3 regions of the Calorimonas adulescens genome follow, and region 3 is predicted to be linked to each of the others. Evidence: predicted binding sites of a transcription regulator. Region 3 holds the regulator's gene; each other region holds the start of a gene.
What was found. The regulator ArgR, encoded in region 3, controls arginine synthesis, uptake and breakdown. The targets are predictions, from matches to a motif close to ANTGNATAAANATACA.

Region 1: a site for ArgR is predicted at 2,325-2,340, ahead of FWJ32_RS04780 (basic amino acid ABC transporter substrate-binding protein). Genes of this name have one in related genera too.
Region 2: a site for ArgR is predicted at 3,294-3,309, ahead of argC (N-acetyl-gamma-glutamyl-phosphate reductase). Genes of this name have one in related genera too.

The regions. Positions count from the first base shown of each region.
Region 1 is NZ_VTPS01000005.1:95,612-101,224, forward strand. It holds gene FWJ32_RS04770 (amino acid ABC transporter ATP-binding protein) at 23-745, opposite strand; gene FWJ32_RS04775 (amino acid ABC transporter permease) at 732-1,397, opposite strand; gene FWJ32_RS04780 (basic amino acid ABC transporter substrate-binding protein) at 1,411-2,283, opposite strand; gene FWJ32_RS04785 (zinc-ribbon domain-containing protein) at 2,729-2,929, opposite strand; gene FWJ32_RS04790 (lysylphosphatidylglycerol synthase transmembrane domain-containing protein) at 3,033-4,067, opposite strand; gene FWJ32_RS04795 (helix-turn-helix domain-containing protein) at 4,523-4,912, shown strand; gene FWJ32_RS04800 (ArsR/SmtB family transcription factor) at 4,913-5,275, opposite strand; gene FWJ32_RS04805 (ArsA family ATPase) at 5,308-5,613, opposite strand, start outside.
Region 2 is NZ_VTPS01000001.1:294,208-299,820, forward strand. It holds gene argB (acetylglutamate kinase) at 1-832, opposite strand, end outside; gene argJ (bifunctional ornithine acetyltransferase/N-acetylglutamate synthase) at 858-2,075, opposite strand; gene argC (N-acetyl-gamma-glutamyl-phosphate reductase) at 2,115-3,152, opposite strand; gene FWJ32_RS01740 (MATE family efflux transporter) at 3,818-5,188, opposite strand.
Region 3 is NZ_VTPS01000001.1:122,682-128,294, reverse strand. It holds gene dxs (1-deoxy-D-xylulose-5-phosphate synthase) at 1-1,070, shown strand, start outside; gene FWJ32_RS00700 (TlyA family RNA methyltransferase) at 1,060-1,869, shown strand; gene FWJ32_RS00695 (NAD(+)/NADH kinase) at 1,866-2,714, shown strand; gene FWJ32_RS00690 (arginine repressor) at 2,733-3,185, shown strand; gene recN (DNA repair protein RecN) at 3,197-4,894, shown strand; gene spoIVB (SpoIVB peptidase) at 5,006-5,613, shown strand, end outside.

The DNA.
Region 1 (5,613 bases), on a different contig from region 3:
TCTTTTATTACAAAACTTTTCTCTAATACAGGACCTTGCTTAAGAATTCCTGAGCCCTGCTGTTTTCTGGATGAGAAAAGAATTGTTCGGGAGTTGATTCCTCCAATATCTGGCCTCCATCCATGAATATTATCCTGTCGCCCACCTCTCTGGCAAATCCCATCTCATGGGTAACCACCACCATGGTCATACCCTCCTCAGCTAAGCCCTCCATGGTCATAAGAACCTCTTTTACCATTTCAGGGTCCAGGGCCGACGTGGGTTCGTCAAAAAGCATTATATCCGGCTGCATAGCCAGGGCACGGCATATGGCCACCCTTTGTCTCTGTCCGCCTGACAGTTGAGATGGAAAAGCATATATTTTGTCCTCCAAACCTATCTTTTTCAGGAACTCGAATGCAATATCCTCGGCAATATCCTTGCTAAGTCCCTTTACCTTCATAGGGGCAAGGGTTATATTGCCAAGCACATTAAGGTTATTAAACAGATTAAAGTGCTGAAAAACCATACCAATCTTCTGCCTTATGCGGTTGACATCCGTCTTTTTGTCTATCAGCTCCCCCTCTATATATATCTTGCCGCTGGTAGGATACTCCAGCAGGTTTATGCATCTTAAAAAGGTGCTTTTCCCCGAGCCACTCGGTCCAATGATTACAACTACATCCCCCTTGTCCACCTTTGCATTTATACCCTTTAGTACATGCAGCTTGCCAAAATTTTTGTGGAGGTCTTCAACGCGAATCACTGGCTTTAAGCCTCCTCTCCAGGATTCTCTGAAAAGTAGAGAATATATAAGTCATCACAAAATAAATGAGCGCAACCACAATCAATGGTTCAAAGGCTGTATACGTGGCTGCTCTTATTATATCAGCCTGCCTCATCAGGTCGCTCATGCTTATAACAGAGACAGCGGCTGATTCTTTGAGCAGCGCTACAAACTCATTGCCCAGCGCAGGAAGAATGTTCTTTATTGCCTGGGGAATAATCACAAAGCGCATAGCCAGGCCGTAACTCATGCCCAGAGACCGGGCAGCTTCCATCTGTCCATAGTCCACTGCCTGTATTCCTGCCCTGATAATCTCAGCCACATACGCACCGCTATTTATACTAAGGGCAGCTACTGCTGCCGGAAAGCTTGGTATATCCTGACCTATAAGCTGTGGCAGTCCGTAATAAACTATATATAACTGCACAAGTAACGGCGTCCCCCTTATAAGCTCCACATATGCACTCCCTATAAAGCTTAGGGGCTTAAAGCTGGACATCTTCAATAAAGCCACCACAAGACCGAGTATTATCCCAAAAATCACAGAAACTAATGTAAGTTCAATGGTAGTAACAGCCCCCTTTACAAAAAGGGGACTGTATGAGGAGATCCTAGAAAAATCAAGATTCAAAGTTATACCTCCCTTATGCGCCAAACCACTTATTTACCATCTCGTCGTACTTGCCGCTATCCTTCAGGTCCTTTAAAACCTTATTTATTACCTCTACCAGGTCCTTATTTCCCTTTGCCACTGCTGCTGCAGAACCGCCGCCTTCATCTGCCAGCTCTTTAATATATACAGATTTTATATCGTCATTCATGCTGACAAACTTTTTTGCCACTACCTCAGTAGCCAGAACTGCATCAACCTTGCCGTTTTTAAGCTCCATTACGGCATCCGTCAGAAGGTTTATAGGCTTTGTTTTCATTCCCGCCTTTTGGGCTGCAGCTTCCTGAGTCGTACCCAACTGCACAGCAATCAGTTTATCCTTTAAATCGTCAATTGTTGCAATATTAGAGTCCTTTTTGACCAAGACAAGATTTTTCCCGGAGAAGTATATATCGGAAAAGTCCACACTCTTTGCCCTTTCCTCTGTGGCAGTCATACCGGATATTATTACATCAATTTTATTCGCCTGAAGCATGGGTATAAGCCCATTAAAGGAAGTGTCAACTATATGCAACTTCACTCCCAGTTCATCGGCTATAGCCTGTGCCAGGTCAATATCAAACCCGACTATCTTATCTTCGCCGTTGATTATCTCATGGCTCTCATATGGAGGGTAGTCTGCACTGAGCCCTACTATAAGTTCACCTCTTGCCTTTATCTCATCAACTTTGCTTGTTTTTCCCGTGTTATCCTTAGACTGTGAATCAGAACTGCTTTGAGTCTGAGACTGTGAGCCAGAACCATTTTGAGCCTGAGGTTGTGCCGCAGGTTGACTGCTATTGCTTCCACAGGCTGCAACAGCCAGCACCAAAAATACAGTAAGCAAAACAACTACAACCTTCTTCATCCAAAGACCTCTCCCTTCTTTTTTGTATAATTATAGAGCATAATGCATATAAAATCAATATGTAGTCAAAAAAATATCTTATTTTTAAATTAAGATGGCTTGCCTCGATGTTTTTCTAACCTCGCTTATTAATTTTTACGGTAAAATTGATCCTGGATCATATACAATTTTCTTTTATATATGTTCAGTCTGTGGAAAACTACAGTATAAAACTGTGGAAAATGTGGATAAGTCCCTCTATTAGCATGACTGATGGATTAACAATGTTGAAAGGCCTGTGGAGAACACACTACATATTTATTCATACTTGCTTTAATTGTTATTATTTTATTAATGTATTATTTTATTAATGGCCCGTCAATATTATTTAGTACATAAATAAAAATTAAAAGGGACACACCCTAAGTGTCCCTTTGATAATCCTCTTTACTATTACGTAAGGGGATTAACCACGATTAAAACTTCTGTGAGATGATCTGCCACCATTCCCGTGGTTGTCATATCTCTGCTTTTTAGCATCTCTGCACTCCTTGCACCTTACGGGTTCATTCTGGAAACCTTTCTCAGCATAAAACTCTTGCTCTCCTGCGGTAAATACAAACTCCTTTCCGCAGTCCTTACAAACTAACACCTTGTCCTCATACATACGGATAATCCCCTCACTTTAAAGATATTGTTTGCCTATATTCCACTTTAATATACAGGCCATTATTATTATATGGTAAAAGCTTAAAAAAAGCAATACTTTTTTAAAAATTTTGTGGCCTGCCGATGTGTCTCAATGTAAAAGAAAATATGATTCCTGAGACTATTACATACATATAAAAGCTAAAAAACCTCCAGATGCCTATAAACACGCCGAGATTCTGAGTCGGCACAATATTGGAAAAAATCGCTGCATATCCCAATTCAATTACCCCGCTGCCACTGGGTATTGGGTTATATGTAAGTATGCTATAAAAAATGGTTTGCCTTGCAAGCACATTAAACCAATCGATATGTAAGCCCATTGCCAGCATTATAACTGTAGCAAAATTAAAGAAAATAAACCAGAAAAGTACAGTATAAATCATCTGGATTGCGGTCACCTTAACGCCATACGAAAGTATTACTTTGAAATTTTCCTTATATTCCCTTAGTCCTTTAACTATCCTCCATATCCATTTATCTCTTGACCTTTTAAATGTAACTCTCTTAATCATGGAAGAATAACCGATTTTGACTGCCAGCAATTCAATAAAATGTGGATTTATCATTAAGTACCAGCACCCTATAAGAAGCACAAATAAAAACAAAGATACACCTACAGCCAGAACTCTCAGATAAATATTTAACCCTATTCTGTTATAAAAAAATAACGTAAGAAACAGTGGAAAGATGCCGAAAAAAAGCAAAGAGTAAAGCAGTCTGCCTGTCACCACTGTTATCCCTTTATTTATCTTTATATTCTTCTTGCTCAGATAGTATACCAGTGCAGGTAACGCCCCGGATTGAAAGGGCGTTATGGCTCCAATAAAGTGTGAGGCTATGTTAGATACAAACAGATAAAAAAATGAGGTACGCTCACCCATAATCCCAAGGAGGTTCTGTATCCTTAATGTGTCAACAGCCCACGTCCCAAACATCATCAAGACCATCAGCACAATGTATTCAATTCTAATATGTAGTATCCTGTCTATCTCATCAGGACTGACTGTAAAGTATATAATTATAATTATTGTCACAAAGCTTATCAGGACTGACGATAAAAGCCATATCAGGTTTTTTCTATTTAGCAGGTTCATCTTCTACCTCCACATGTCAAGGTTTGCCATCAGAGTCAACCCCTGGTGATACACTCCCGGTTTACTCCCATTCCCTCTTTTACTTCACTATCCCTATACCATATTATTGTTTTTCTTACAACCGTTCTTAAATTTTTCTACAGTATTTTGGATTGTATAGATTAATTGCCCACGGCTGTCTTCTATGCATCACAAACCGCCTTTGGAAACCTATCGTGTCAATCCCTTAATATAAACATTATACAGGATGTTTTGTGTATATGGAAGGTACTTGTCGGAGTATCTTCTTTTTTGTATTTTATTGCGTTTTCATTCGCTGAGAAGATGCAATACTGCCTTTACAATGCGACAAAATGTAACAAATAATTGCTAATAGTGCAAATTCCTCTACTTTTCGTAACTATCATTTACTCAATATTTAAATCAAACTATAATCATTAGAAGGAGGTGAATTCATGTTTGGTGATGTGTTGCACAGATTACGAAAAGAGAAACATCTTACCCAGAGAGAACTTGCAGATAAACTGTCTATTTCAAGAAGCGCTCTCTCGTTGTATGAATCAAACAAAAGAGAACCAGATTTCGCTACTTTAAAAAAGATTGCTGATTTTTTTAACGTCTCTCTTGACTATCTCCTCGATAGAGAGGTGGGTAATACTTCCACAAACGATTACAAAATACCCGACTATATATCCGAGGTACTAAAAGACCCAGATATAACTCAGGCTTTCAAAGAGTTAAAAAACATGTCAGAAGAGGAAATAAAGAGCCTTGCTGTTCATCTGTACGCAATCAAACTAATGCGTACAAAGGAGAAAGAATCAAAAGGTACTAATAAATCTTAATTAATTATGCCCAACGTGTTCCAGTCCCTGTCTCAACAATGTCAGTATGTGTTCATCATTTAGAGAATAAAAGACGGATTTGCCTGCTTTTCTGAATTTTACAAGCCTGGCAGCCCTTAAGGTCCTTAATTGATGAGATATGGCTGACTGCGACATATTAAGAATTTCTGCTATATCACAGACACATAATTCATCAAGGCTGAGTGAATATAATATTTTTATACGGGTTGGGTCACCAAGTATTTTAAAAAGGTCGGTAAGTTCACTAATGGTCGTGTCGTCCAGTTTGTGGTTTAATACATTATCAATCTCTTGCTGATGTGTCTCATTTTCATCGCACAACTCTATATTATCATCCACCATAATTGTGAGCAGGCCTCCTTTGGTAAGTTAATTCAAATCACATCAGTATACAGCAACGATACCTTCTCGAGGTATAATTTGCCCTGGATGTCATCCGGGAAAAGTGGTATTTCCATTAAGATCATGTCCTTAAATTTCCTATAAATCTCTTCCATATAAAACCTCTCAGTTTGTTTCCGCTTAAGCAAAAACTCATCAGATATATCATCGGGCAGAACCTTATTTATTATAACTCCGCCTATCTGTATCCCATATTTTGCAAGAATGGATATCGCCTTTTGCGTCTCTATAATCGGCAATTTCTCTGGGTTTAACACAAACACAAAGCACGCCTTCCT
Region 2 (5,613 bases), 170 kb from region 3:
TTCCACTATCTGTAAATATCTCCAGAAGCATAGAATGAGGTATACGGCCGTCGGTTATATGAGTCTTTTTCACGCCCTTTTTAATGGCATTTATGCAGCACAGTACCTTTGGAATCATTCCACCATCTATAACTCCTTCATTTACGTAATCCAGTGCAGTTTTTATATCCAGAGAAGATATCAAAGAATCCTTATTCCCGTAGTCTTTGTATATTCCTTCTACGTCGGTCAGCATTATAAGCTTTTCGGCCCCAAGGCTTCCAGCTATCTCACCCGCTACCGTATCAGCGTTTATGTTATAAGTCTCACCGTCTTCCCCTATGGCCACAGGCGATATAACCGGTATATAATCCTCTTTTATAAACAACTGGATTACTTCTGTGTTAACACTCTTAACATAACCCACCAATCCCAAATCACCATTAGATAGATCCTTATCCGCCGTCACCAGGCCACCATCTTTGCCACTTAGTCCAATGGCCTTCCCTCCACATCGGTTTATATAAGAGACTATTTCTTTGTTCACCTTACCTGTCAATACCATTTCCACTACTTCCATAGTCTCTTTATCTGTCATTCTAAAACCATTTACGAATTTCGGTTTTTTACCCAATTTCCCCAGCAAATCGTTGATTTCAGGACCACCACCGTGTACCACCACAGGATTTATACCTACCAACTTTAGAAACACCAGATCCTCCATAACCATATGCTTTAAACGTTCATCCGTCATCGCATTACCGCCATACTTTACAACAAAGATTTTCCCTCTGAAATTTTCAATGTAAGGTAGAGCTTCTATCAGTATATTGGCTTTTTCTATAGTTTCCATATGTTTATCTCCTTTACAATTGCTATTATGTTCTATAGCTACCGTTTATTTTTACATAATCATATGACAGGTCACATCCCCACGCTGTAGCATGACCGCATCCTTGTTTTAAATCAACAATCACCTTTATATCTTTTTCTTTTAGTAATTCTTTCGCTTTGTCCTCAGAAAAATCAATCCCCATACCATTCTGAGCTAGCATCAGCTCTCCTCCCTTACCGCTAATGTATATATCTACCAGATTCGGATCAAAATCTACTCCAGAATAACCTACAGCACATATAATCCTTCCCCAATTGGCATCTTCGCCAAATATCGCCGTTTTCACCAGATTTGACCGGGTTATAGATCTGGCAGCCATAACAGCACTAAGGTCGTCAGGGGCATTTTTAACCTCTACTTCCATAAACTTAGTAGCACCCTCACCATCTTTTACCATCATTTTAGCCAGTTCCACACACACTATTTCTAACCCTCTATAGAACTCATCAAAATCCTCTGTTTCCTGCTCAATTAACCTGTTGCCGGCCAAACCGTTAGCAAATATAACGGCCATATCATTGGTACTGGTATCTCCGTCTACACTTATCATATTGAAAGACCTGGCAGTGGCAAGCCTAAGAGCTTTTTCCAATGCATCCTCTTTGATTCTGGCATCAGTAGAAATAAAGCACAGCATAGTTGCCATATTGGGGTGTATCATTCCCGAGCCCTTTGCCATTGCACCTATTGTAATCTTTTTCCCACCAATGTTCATTGATACAGTCACTTCTTTTTTAAATGTATCAGTAGTCATAATTGCGCAGGCGGCATCACTCCCGCCTTCCTTGCTTACAGTACTGCAACACTTAACTATTCCATCTCTCACCTTATCCATAGGCATTTTGACCCCTATAACTCCTGTAGATGCTACCACCACATCTTCCACGCCGCATTTCAGTTGCTTGGCGGTCAATTCAGCCATCTCTTTTGCGTCTTTCAAACCATCCTCACCGGTACATGCATTGGCATTTCCACTGTTGACCACAATCGCCTGTGCTTTTCTGTTCTTCAAGTTTTCCATTGTTACTTTCAACGGCGCTGCTTTTACCTTGTTTGTGGTAAAAACCCCTGCAGCGGCAGCCGGCACACGGGAATATACTACAGCAATATCTTTTTTACACTTTTTTATTCCACAATGAACTCCTGACGCCAAAAAACCCTCTGGAGCTGTAATACCACCCTTATTGAATATAATATCCATATACGCTCTCCTCTCATCACCATTTCCCTTAAGTTTAAGTTATGGATAAATTGCCGGTAAGTTTAATCCAGTGTCTTCCGGCAGCCCAAAAAGGTTATTCATATTTTGAACAGCTTGCCCCGAAGCTCCTTTAACAAGATTATCTATAGCAGATACTATAATTAACTTACCCGTATGCTCATCATAAGCTAAACCAATGTGGCAATTATTTGACCCATAAGTGTCTTTTGTTCGCGGGAATTGGCCATCGTCCAGTATTTTAACGAAAGATTCGTTACTATAGAATTCTTCGAAAGCTTCCCTTACTATATATAAGGTAATACCATCTCTTAATTCACAGTATATAGTGCTTAGAATTCCTCTTGTCATGGGCACCAGATGAGGTGTAAAAGTCACTTTTATGTTAGATTCAGAAAGATAACTTAGCTCCTGCTCAATCTCCGGCGTGTGCCTGTGACAAGCTACACCATAGGCTTTTACACTCTCATTGCACTCTGCATATAGATTAGCAAAGGATGGTTTATGACCTGCACCAGATACACCCGATTTAGAATCGATGATTATACCTTCTGTTTTTATGAGGCCATACCTTAACCCAGGAGCCAGCCCTAAAATTACACTAGTAGGATAACATCCAGGATTGGCCACCACATTAACGTCTTTCATCTCCATCCTGTGAATCTCCGGAAGACCGTATATTCTTTTTACTTTCTGATCTATAAGTGGAACAGGCCCATACCATTTTTCATATACAGAAAAGTCGTTAAAGCGAAAATCGGCACTTAAATCTATGAGCTTTTTATTCTTAGCCACAACCTCGTTAGCCAAACCATAGGCATGACCATTGGGCAATGCAGAAAAAATCACATCGGATTTTCTTATAATCTCTGCTTCGCACAGTTCATCGAATCTTAAATTAATATATCCTTTCAAACTGGGGTATAAGTCACTATATTCTCTACCCTCATGATTATTAGATGTGATACCTACTATATCTACCTCAGGATGTAAAGACAATATCCTTATTAGTTCCACTCCTGTATATCCTGAAGCGCCAACAATACCTACTTTTATCATATAGAACCCCGCTTTCCTATTTATTCTTTACAAGTTGTACTGTAATCCCTATCTTGATACAATAACCTCAAATTTAATACCTATGTATTCAAGAAACAGTAATGTTAGGCAAAACCTCCGTTTCGCATAAATAATATTTTTTTTGCATAATAATTCATCATTTATTATATTATAATCGGTGCCAGGCAAAAATGCAATATTTTCTTGCATAAAAATAACAGTGTAAAACATATCACTTTTTAAATTACGTTATCTTTCAAAACTCCTTCACAGAACCTGCCAAGTATCACTTGTCCTGTGATTGATGATTGATATAACTTTCAATGTTTATTTGCATTTTGTTATATGAAGGTTGTAAAAAAGGAAAAATTTAGATTTGATCACGAATGGTAATTTTATATACTTTCAGCCCTATCAATATACTGACAAGACTGAAAGTAAGGTTTTTATGAAAGCAGATAGAACAGATTTGAACTCCTGACAATTCAAATATATATAATAGTGCCGCTCAGATAATTTAATGTTTATAACCAAAATTAGAGTCGAGATTAAGAACGCTGGCAGCATATATTGATTCAGCTGTTAAAAAACATAAAATTACGGTATGATCTGGCTGACAAATTTTCCGGAAATCACACCATAAATGGAATAATTCATTTATTACATCATTCCCCTAAAGTTTTTATTTTGTGGTCATAGATGTATTTTATAAAAATACTGCAAAATATTAAAGCCGAAACTTCCGCTATAGGAAAAGCCCACCAGACTGCATTTAACGAACCAGTCCTGGATAGTAAATACGCCGCTGGCAAAAGTACAATAAGCTGCCTTATTATTGATACAATCAGGCTCATCATTCCATTCCCCAGTGCCTGAAATACAGACATAATAACTATACAATACCCAGCAAATAAAAAACTGAAACTAATTGTACGCAGTGCTGGCACTCCAATTGTCAGCATATCGTCGGAGGCATTAAACAGTAGAAGCAGTTTATCCGGGAAAAGCTGAAAAACAGTCAGGCCAATTAACATAATGCAAACTGCATAGAGCACACTCAACTTGATAGTCTCTGTAATGCGCTCTTTCTTTTTGGCACCAAAATTATAAGAGATGATAGGTACCATACCATTATTAAGCCCAAAAACCGGCATAAACACGAAGCTCTGCAGCTTGAAATACACGCCAAATACTGCAGTAGCCGTGGCCGTAAACCCCATAAGGATTTTGTTTATACTATAGTTCATAAGAGAACCAATTGTCATCATAATTATTGACGGAATACCAACATAATAGATCTCCTTTATAACCTCACCATCTGGTCTAAAATCCCTGAACGAGAGAATGATCTCATGATTTTTTGAGATATTGAAATAAATAGCCAGCATCATAGCAGTGGTCTGTCCAATTACTGTGGCTACAGCTGCACCAGTCACCCCCATCTTTGGAAACCCAAAATATCCAAAAATAAGAATTGGATCCAGAATGATATTGACTATAGCACCGGATGACTGTGTAACCATAGTATAAATAGTTTTCCCAGTAGATTGCAGGAGTCGTTCAAATGTTAGCTGTCCGATAAGGGCAAAAGAAAATCCAGTACAGATGCCAAGATATTCTCGCCCGTACTTAATGATTTCACTAATACCAGTTTGCGATTTAAAAAAAGGCTGTACACCAAAAAAGCCAAACACTATAAACACAATACAGCTTAGCAAACCCAAAAAAATGCCATTGTTAGCGGCCTTACTGGCCTTTTCAGTGTTTCGCTCACCAAGACTTTTTGACAATAGAGCGTTGATACCTACTCCTGTACCATTTACTATTGCAATCATAAAGCTCTGTACTGGAAATGCCAGTGAAACAGCTGTTAGAGCATTTTCATTGATTTGTGCCACAAAAATACTGTCAACAATGTTATAAAGAGCCTGAACCAGCATAGAGATAATCATCGGCACCGACATTGTTATCAGCAATTTGTTGACGGGCATAATACCCATTTTATTTTCATCCTGTCTTTCCAATACATTTTCCATTAGGCAGCACCTCCCAATAATGTAATTGCCACTTTTAAAATTATATACCCGGCTCAAATACAAATTTTTATGAAATACATAATACGCCCAAATGTCCAAAAGTACGCAAGGGTGTTTTTGCGCTATTTTTGAATCGCTTTGGGCTGAATAAGAAATACTCATATCACAACAATAAAATTTCAAATTGACATGTTTCATTTGATAGTAATAATAATAAAAGCCCCAGGAACAATCCAGGGTTTTCTTGTGTTCATGCAATATCTAACATTTATTTCGTATTTACACTACTTCACACTACAGTGTGCCATGTGCCAAAATGTTATGCTCTATACTAAGGATATATATCTGCATAGACGCGAGATTCATCCTTTTTAACATAGCTATCCGTCACATCTTTTTATAGCGTTATGAATGAATTTTTAAGA
Region 3 (5,613 bases):
ATATAAAAGGACCTAAAATAGTTCATGCTATAACAAAAAAGGGATATGGATACGGTCCTGCAGAGAAAAGTCCCGCTAGATTTCATGGAGTGGATCCTTTTGATATAAACACTGGGGAAACGATAGTACATAAAAATGGGAAAACATTTTCGAAAATTTTTGGTGAGGAATTGGTGCAGATAGCAGAAAAAGACAGAAGAATAGTTGCTATTACTGCTGCTATGGAGGATGGCACAGGTCTTGCAGAATTTTCAAAAAAATTTCCTGATAGATTTTTTGATGTGGGAATAGCGGAACAACATGCTGTAACCATGGCAGCCGGCCTGGCCTCACTAGGATTTATCCCTGTCTTTGCTGTCTACTCCACTTTTTTACAGAGAGGGTTTGACCAGATTATACATGATGTCTGTATGCAGAACCTCCATGTGGTGCTTGCGATAGATAGGGCTGGACTGGTGGGCCATGATGGTGAGACTCATCATGGGGTGTTTGATATCTCCTATTTAAGTATGATACCAAATATGACCATAATGTCGCCCAGGAATGGCGCAGAACTTAAGGCTATGCTTAAGTTTGCTGTAAAGCATGAAGGGCCTGTGTCTATAAGGTATCCACGAGGATATACAAATGATGAAGGAAGTGTAGATGATATAAAGTACGGTAAGGCAGAATTAGTTGAACAAGGGGATGACCTCTCTATTATATGCGAAGGTATGATGTGTAATACGGTTTTAAGTATACTGGAAGAGATTAAGAGATTGGGTATACACCCCGATGTTATAAATATTAGATTTATTAAGCCTATTGATGAGGATTTGATTGTATCTTCTATAAAGAAGACAGGAAGGGTGATTATTGTTGAAAATAATGTTGTTAAGGGTGGGCTGGGTAGCAGCATTTTGCAAATTATTGCTGAAAAAAATATAAAAAATGTTAAAATAAAATTGTTGGGCATACCAGATAGGTTTATTTCCCATGGCAGTCAGGAAGAGCTATATAAGTTATGTGGCCTTGATGCTGACTCAATAAAAAAGCATATTCTGGAAATGGTGGACGATAATGAACAATAAAGAAAGACTGGATGTGCTTGTCTTTAATAAAGGCCTGGCCACCAGCAGAGAGGCAGCGAGGAAATTGATAATGGCTGGTAGCGTGCTTGTAAACGGTAAGGTCTCGGATAAACCTGGTATGTCTGTTGATGTAAACTCTGAGATAGAATTAAAGGAAGGTCTACCATATGTGAGCAGAGGTGGACTTAAAATAAAGAGGGCAATTGACGAATTTGGCATTTCAGTACATAACAAAGTGGCTGTAGATATAGGGGCATCCACTGGTGGTTTTACTGACTGTCTTCTGCAGGAAGGAGCAGCAAGGGTATATTCTGTAGATGTAGGTTATGGCCAGCTAGCCGAAAAACTGCGAAGAGATGATAGGGTAAGGGTGGTTGAGAGGAAAAATGCCAGATATCTTACTGAAGACGACATAGGAGAGAAAGTGGATATAATAACCATTGATGTCTCATTTATTTCCCTGGACAAGATATTCAGACCGGCAGCCTCACTCTTAAAAGATGATGGAATTATAATATCATTAATAAAGCCACAGTTTGAAGCCGGCAGAGAACATATAGGGAAAAAAGGGGTGGTAAAGGACAGAAATATACATCTGATGGTAATAGAAAATGTGCTTTTATCAGCCCAAAAAGAAGGACTTTTTATGAAGGACATTACCTACTCACCTATTAGAGGTCCCAAGGGTAACATTGAATTTCTTTCCCTTTTTAGCAAGGTTCCGCCTTTATTGGACATGGATAAAATACGTTGCACTGTTGAAACTGCTCATGAGGAACTTTCAGGAGGTAATTTATGAAAAACATTGGTGTAATATCCAATATACAGAAAGATACGGAGTTCCAGATCACCATTTCCGCTGTTAAATACATTGAAGAGATGGAATGTAAACCTCTCTTAAATGAGTTTATGGCGTACAAAATTGGAAGAAAGGAATTGGGTTTAAAACTATGGGAAATATATAAAAACTGCGATTTTGTTGTGGTATTGGGCGGAGATGGAACACTCTTGAGCGTAGCAAGGCAATGTGCGCCCTATGGTAAGCCTATACTGGGTGTAAATCTTGGCCACCTTGGCTTTTTAACTGATGTGGAGTACGCAGAAATGTATAAGGCGTTGAATAAATGTATCATGGATGATTACTATATTGACGAGAGAATGATGCTGGAGGCTGTGATATTAAAAAATGGGGTGGAGATGGAGAGCTACACTGCACTGAATGACATTGGTATAACCAAAGGTTCATTTTCCAGGATGATACACTTAAAAACATATGTGGACGATGATTATGTCGACACATATTCCGCTGATGGGCTGATCATATCAAGTCCTACGGGCTCTACCGCTTATTCACTATCGGCAGGCGGCCCCATATGTACGCCAAACATAGAACTATTAATAATCACTCCAATATGTCCACATACCTTATATTCGCGGTCAATCATTGCTTCACCGGAAAGTACAGTAAGGGTTACCATCCTTGATGAGAATCAGGATATAATGTTGACTGTAGATGGACAGCAAGGGTATAAACTCAATTTAGGAGATGAAGTCATTGTGAGGAAGTCACAATATGATACAAAATTGATAAAAACCTCAGGAAAATCATTTTTTAATGTTCTCAGGACCAAGTTAAAAGAATGATAGAGAGGTGTGAAAAACATGATGAAAATAGCGCGTCATGCTAAAATTCTTGATTTGATAGAGAGAAAACCGATAGAGACACAGGAAGAGCTTGCAGAGGAGTTGAAGAAAGAGGGAATAGATGTAACTCAGGCCACAGTGTCAAGGGATATAAAGGAATTAAGACTGGTAAAGGTTTTAACTGAAAATGGTCATTACAGGTATGCTCCATTAAAACAGCAGGATGAGGGTATAATGAACAGACTCACCACACTTTTAAGTGAATCTTTGGTAAGAGTGGATTATTCAGGGAATATAGTGGTGCTAAAGACTCTTTCCGGGACTGCTATGGCGGCAGCAGCAGCTATTGATGCCATCAACATGAATGAGATTGTTGGTTCGCTGGCTGGTGATGATACGATATTTCTCATTATCAGAGAAGGTTTTCTCGCCAGTGAGGTCGCAAACCGGTTTAATAAATACATCAAATAAGGTGATCTATAATGTTGCTATCTTTAAGTATAAAGAATTTTGCCTTGATTGAATCGATAGACGTTGATTTTACAGACGGCCTAAATATTTTTACCGGCGAAACTGGAGCTGGTAAGTCTATAATTATAGATGCAGTCAATGTACTTTTAGGTGGCAGGGCTGATAAGGACTACATAAGGACAGGTACAGACTCGGCATACATTGAAGGCAGCTTTGATATACAGATGGCGAACGAGGAACTATATTCAGCAATTACAGAAATAGGTCTAATGGATAGTGATGTCCTTATTATCAGCAGAGAGTTCAATCAGAACGGAAAGAGCGTCTCGAGGATTAACGGTAAACAATATCCGCTCAATGTAATAAAGAATATAAGCAGTAATCTATTAGAAATTGTTGGGCAAAACGAGAATCAGAGTCTTTTAAATGTGAATAATCACTTAAAGCTGCTGGATTCTTTTGGTAAAAATCAAATAAAGCAGCTCGTTAAAAATGTACAGGAACTTTGCAGCAGATTTGAGGAAAAGAATGATAGATTTACAGAGTTACATAATCAGGAAAGGGAAAAAGCTCGTACTATAGACCTTTTAGAGTATCAATTGAAGGATATCCGTTCTGCCAATTTACGCATTGGGGAGGACGAGGAATTAGAAGAGAGGATAAAAATAGTAAAAAATTCGAAGAAGATTTTTGAAACTTTAAAGGATTCTTATGAGAGATTATATGGGGGCACTGCGTCCGTTATTGACAACCTTGGTATTATAATGAATGGATTGGAGAAAATTAAAGACTTTAAGGAGTTTGTGGAGTTTTACAATACAGTGAGCAACAGTTATTATAATCTTGAGGATACTGCTAGAGAAATACGGAGTTATCTTGATACCTTTGAATATAATCCTGACGAACTTACATGGATAGAGGAGAGAATAAATCAGATAAACGAGTTGAAACGTAAGTATGGTGTTACTATAGAAGACATACTGAAATTTAAGGATAAAATCGAAAATGAGCTGTTAAGCTTAAAGAGCAATACTGAGGAATTGAGTAGACTTGGCGATGAGATAAGGGAAATTCAAAAACAGTATTTAGACAATGCATTAAAGTTGAGCGAAATGAGGAAAAAAATAGCTAAAGAACTGGAAATTAGAATCAAAGATGAACTTAAAGAATTAAATATGGGAAACTGCGTATTTAAGGTGGAGTTTAACTCCAATATGAATACAATAAGCCCAACCGGTATAGACAGGGTGGAGTTTTTAATATCGACAAACCCAGGGGAGCCATTAAAACCTCTGTCTAAAGTAGCATCGGGTGGTGAGATGTCGAGAATACTTTTGGCATTGAAGGTAGTCTTTGCGGATGCAGACAGAATCGGTACATTGATTTTTGATGAGATAGATAGTGGCATAAGCGGACATGCTGGACAAGCTGTGGCAACAAAGCTCATGGCTTTATCTAAAAGGCACCAGATAATATGCATAACGCACCTGCCTCAAATAGCCTCTATGGCGGATGAGCATTTTAAAATTGAGAAAATGGTTATAAAAAATTCAACTTTTACCAAGTTGAGGAAGTTAAATCTAAATGAGCGGATAACAGAACTCTCAAGGATGATAAGCGGCAGCAATATAACCGAAACCTCTATTAAAAATTCCCAGGAAATGCTAAAAATAGCACAATCCCTTAAAGATTCAGTTATGTCAAAGTAGTATATATACTACTTTTTTTGTTAGTATAAATCCCACTTTAAGAGGCCATTTTATAAATAGCCTTATTTTTTAAAGAAAAACGATAAGGCTTAAAGTGGGAGAGTGGTGAATTTGAATAAACAGAAAATATCGCAGATATTGGCTGTTTTTATTATTTTTTCATTGATTTTCATTGATCATGTATTTCCATTACGATATATAAATGATATGCCTGACGAAATAAGAGTTATGGAGGGGTCTCAGCAGAGTTTTGGTTTTAAATTACCAAGGGGGATTAAAATAGATTTTGACACAAGCTTCATACAGCTTGAGAGTGAGCCGCTTACTATAAATACAATAAAGGAAGGCAGTTCAAGCTTAGAGTTTTATCTGTTTGGGTTACTCCCACTTAAAAAAGTGACATTAGATGTTTTACCGGGTGTCTATGTGATACCTGGCGGTGAACCTATCGGAGTAAAGTTTAAAACTCGGGGGGTAATGGTTGTGGGACTTTCTGAGGTAATAGGTATTGACGATAGAGTATACAGGCCTGGCCGGGCAGCTGATATACAGACAGGAGATGTGATACTTTCTATTGACGGGCATGAAGTGAATTCTGCTGATGATATCACACTATGGCTCAATAAGGTTGGCAAGGATGAAGCGACATTAGTAGTTGAAAGAAATGATAAAATATTGGAGAAAAAGGTTAAAGCGATAAAGGCTAAGAGCGATAAAAA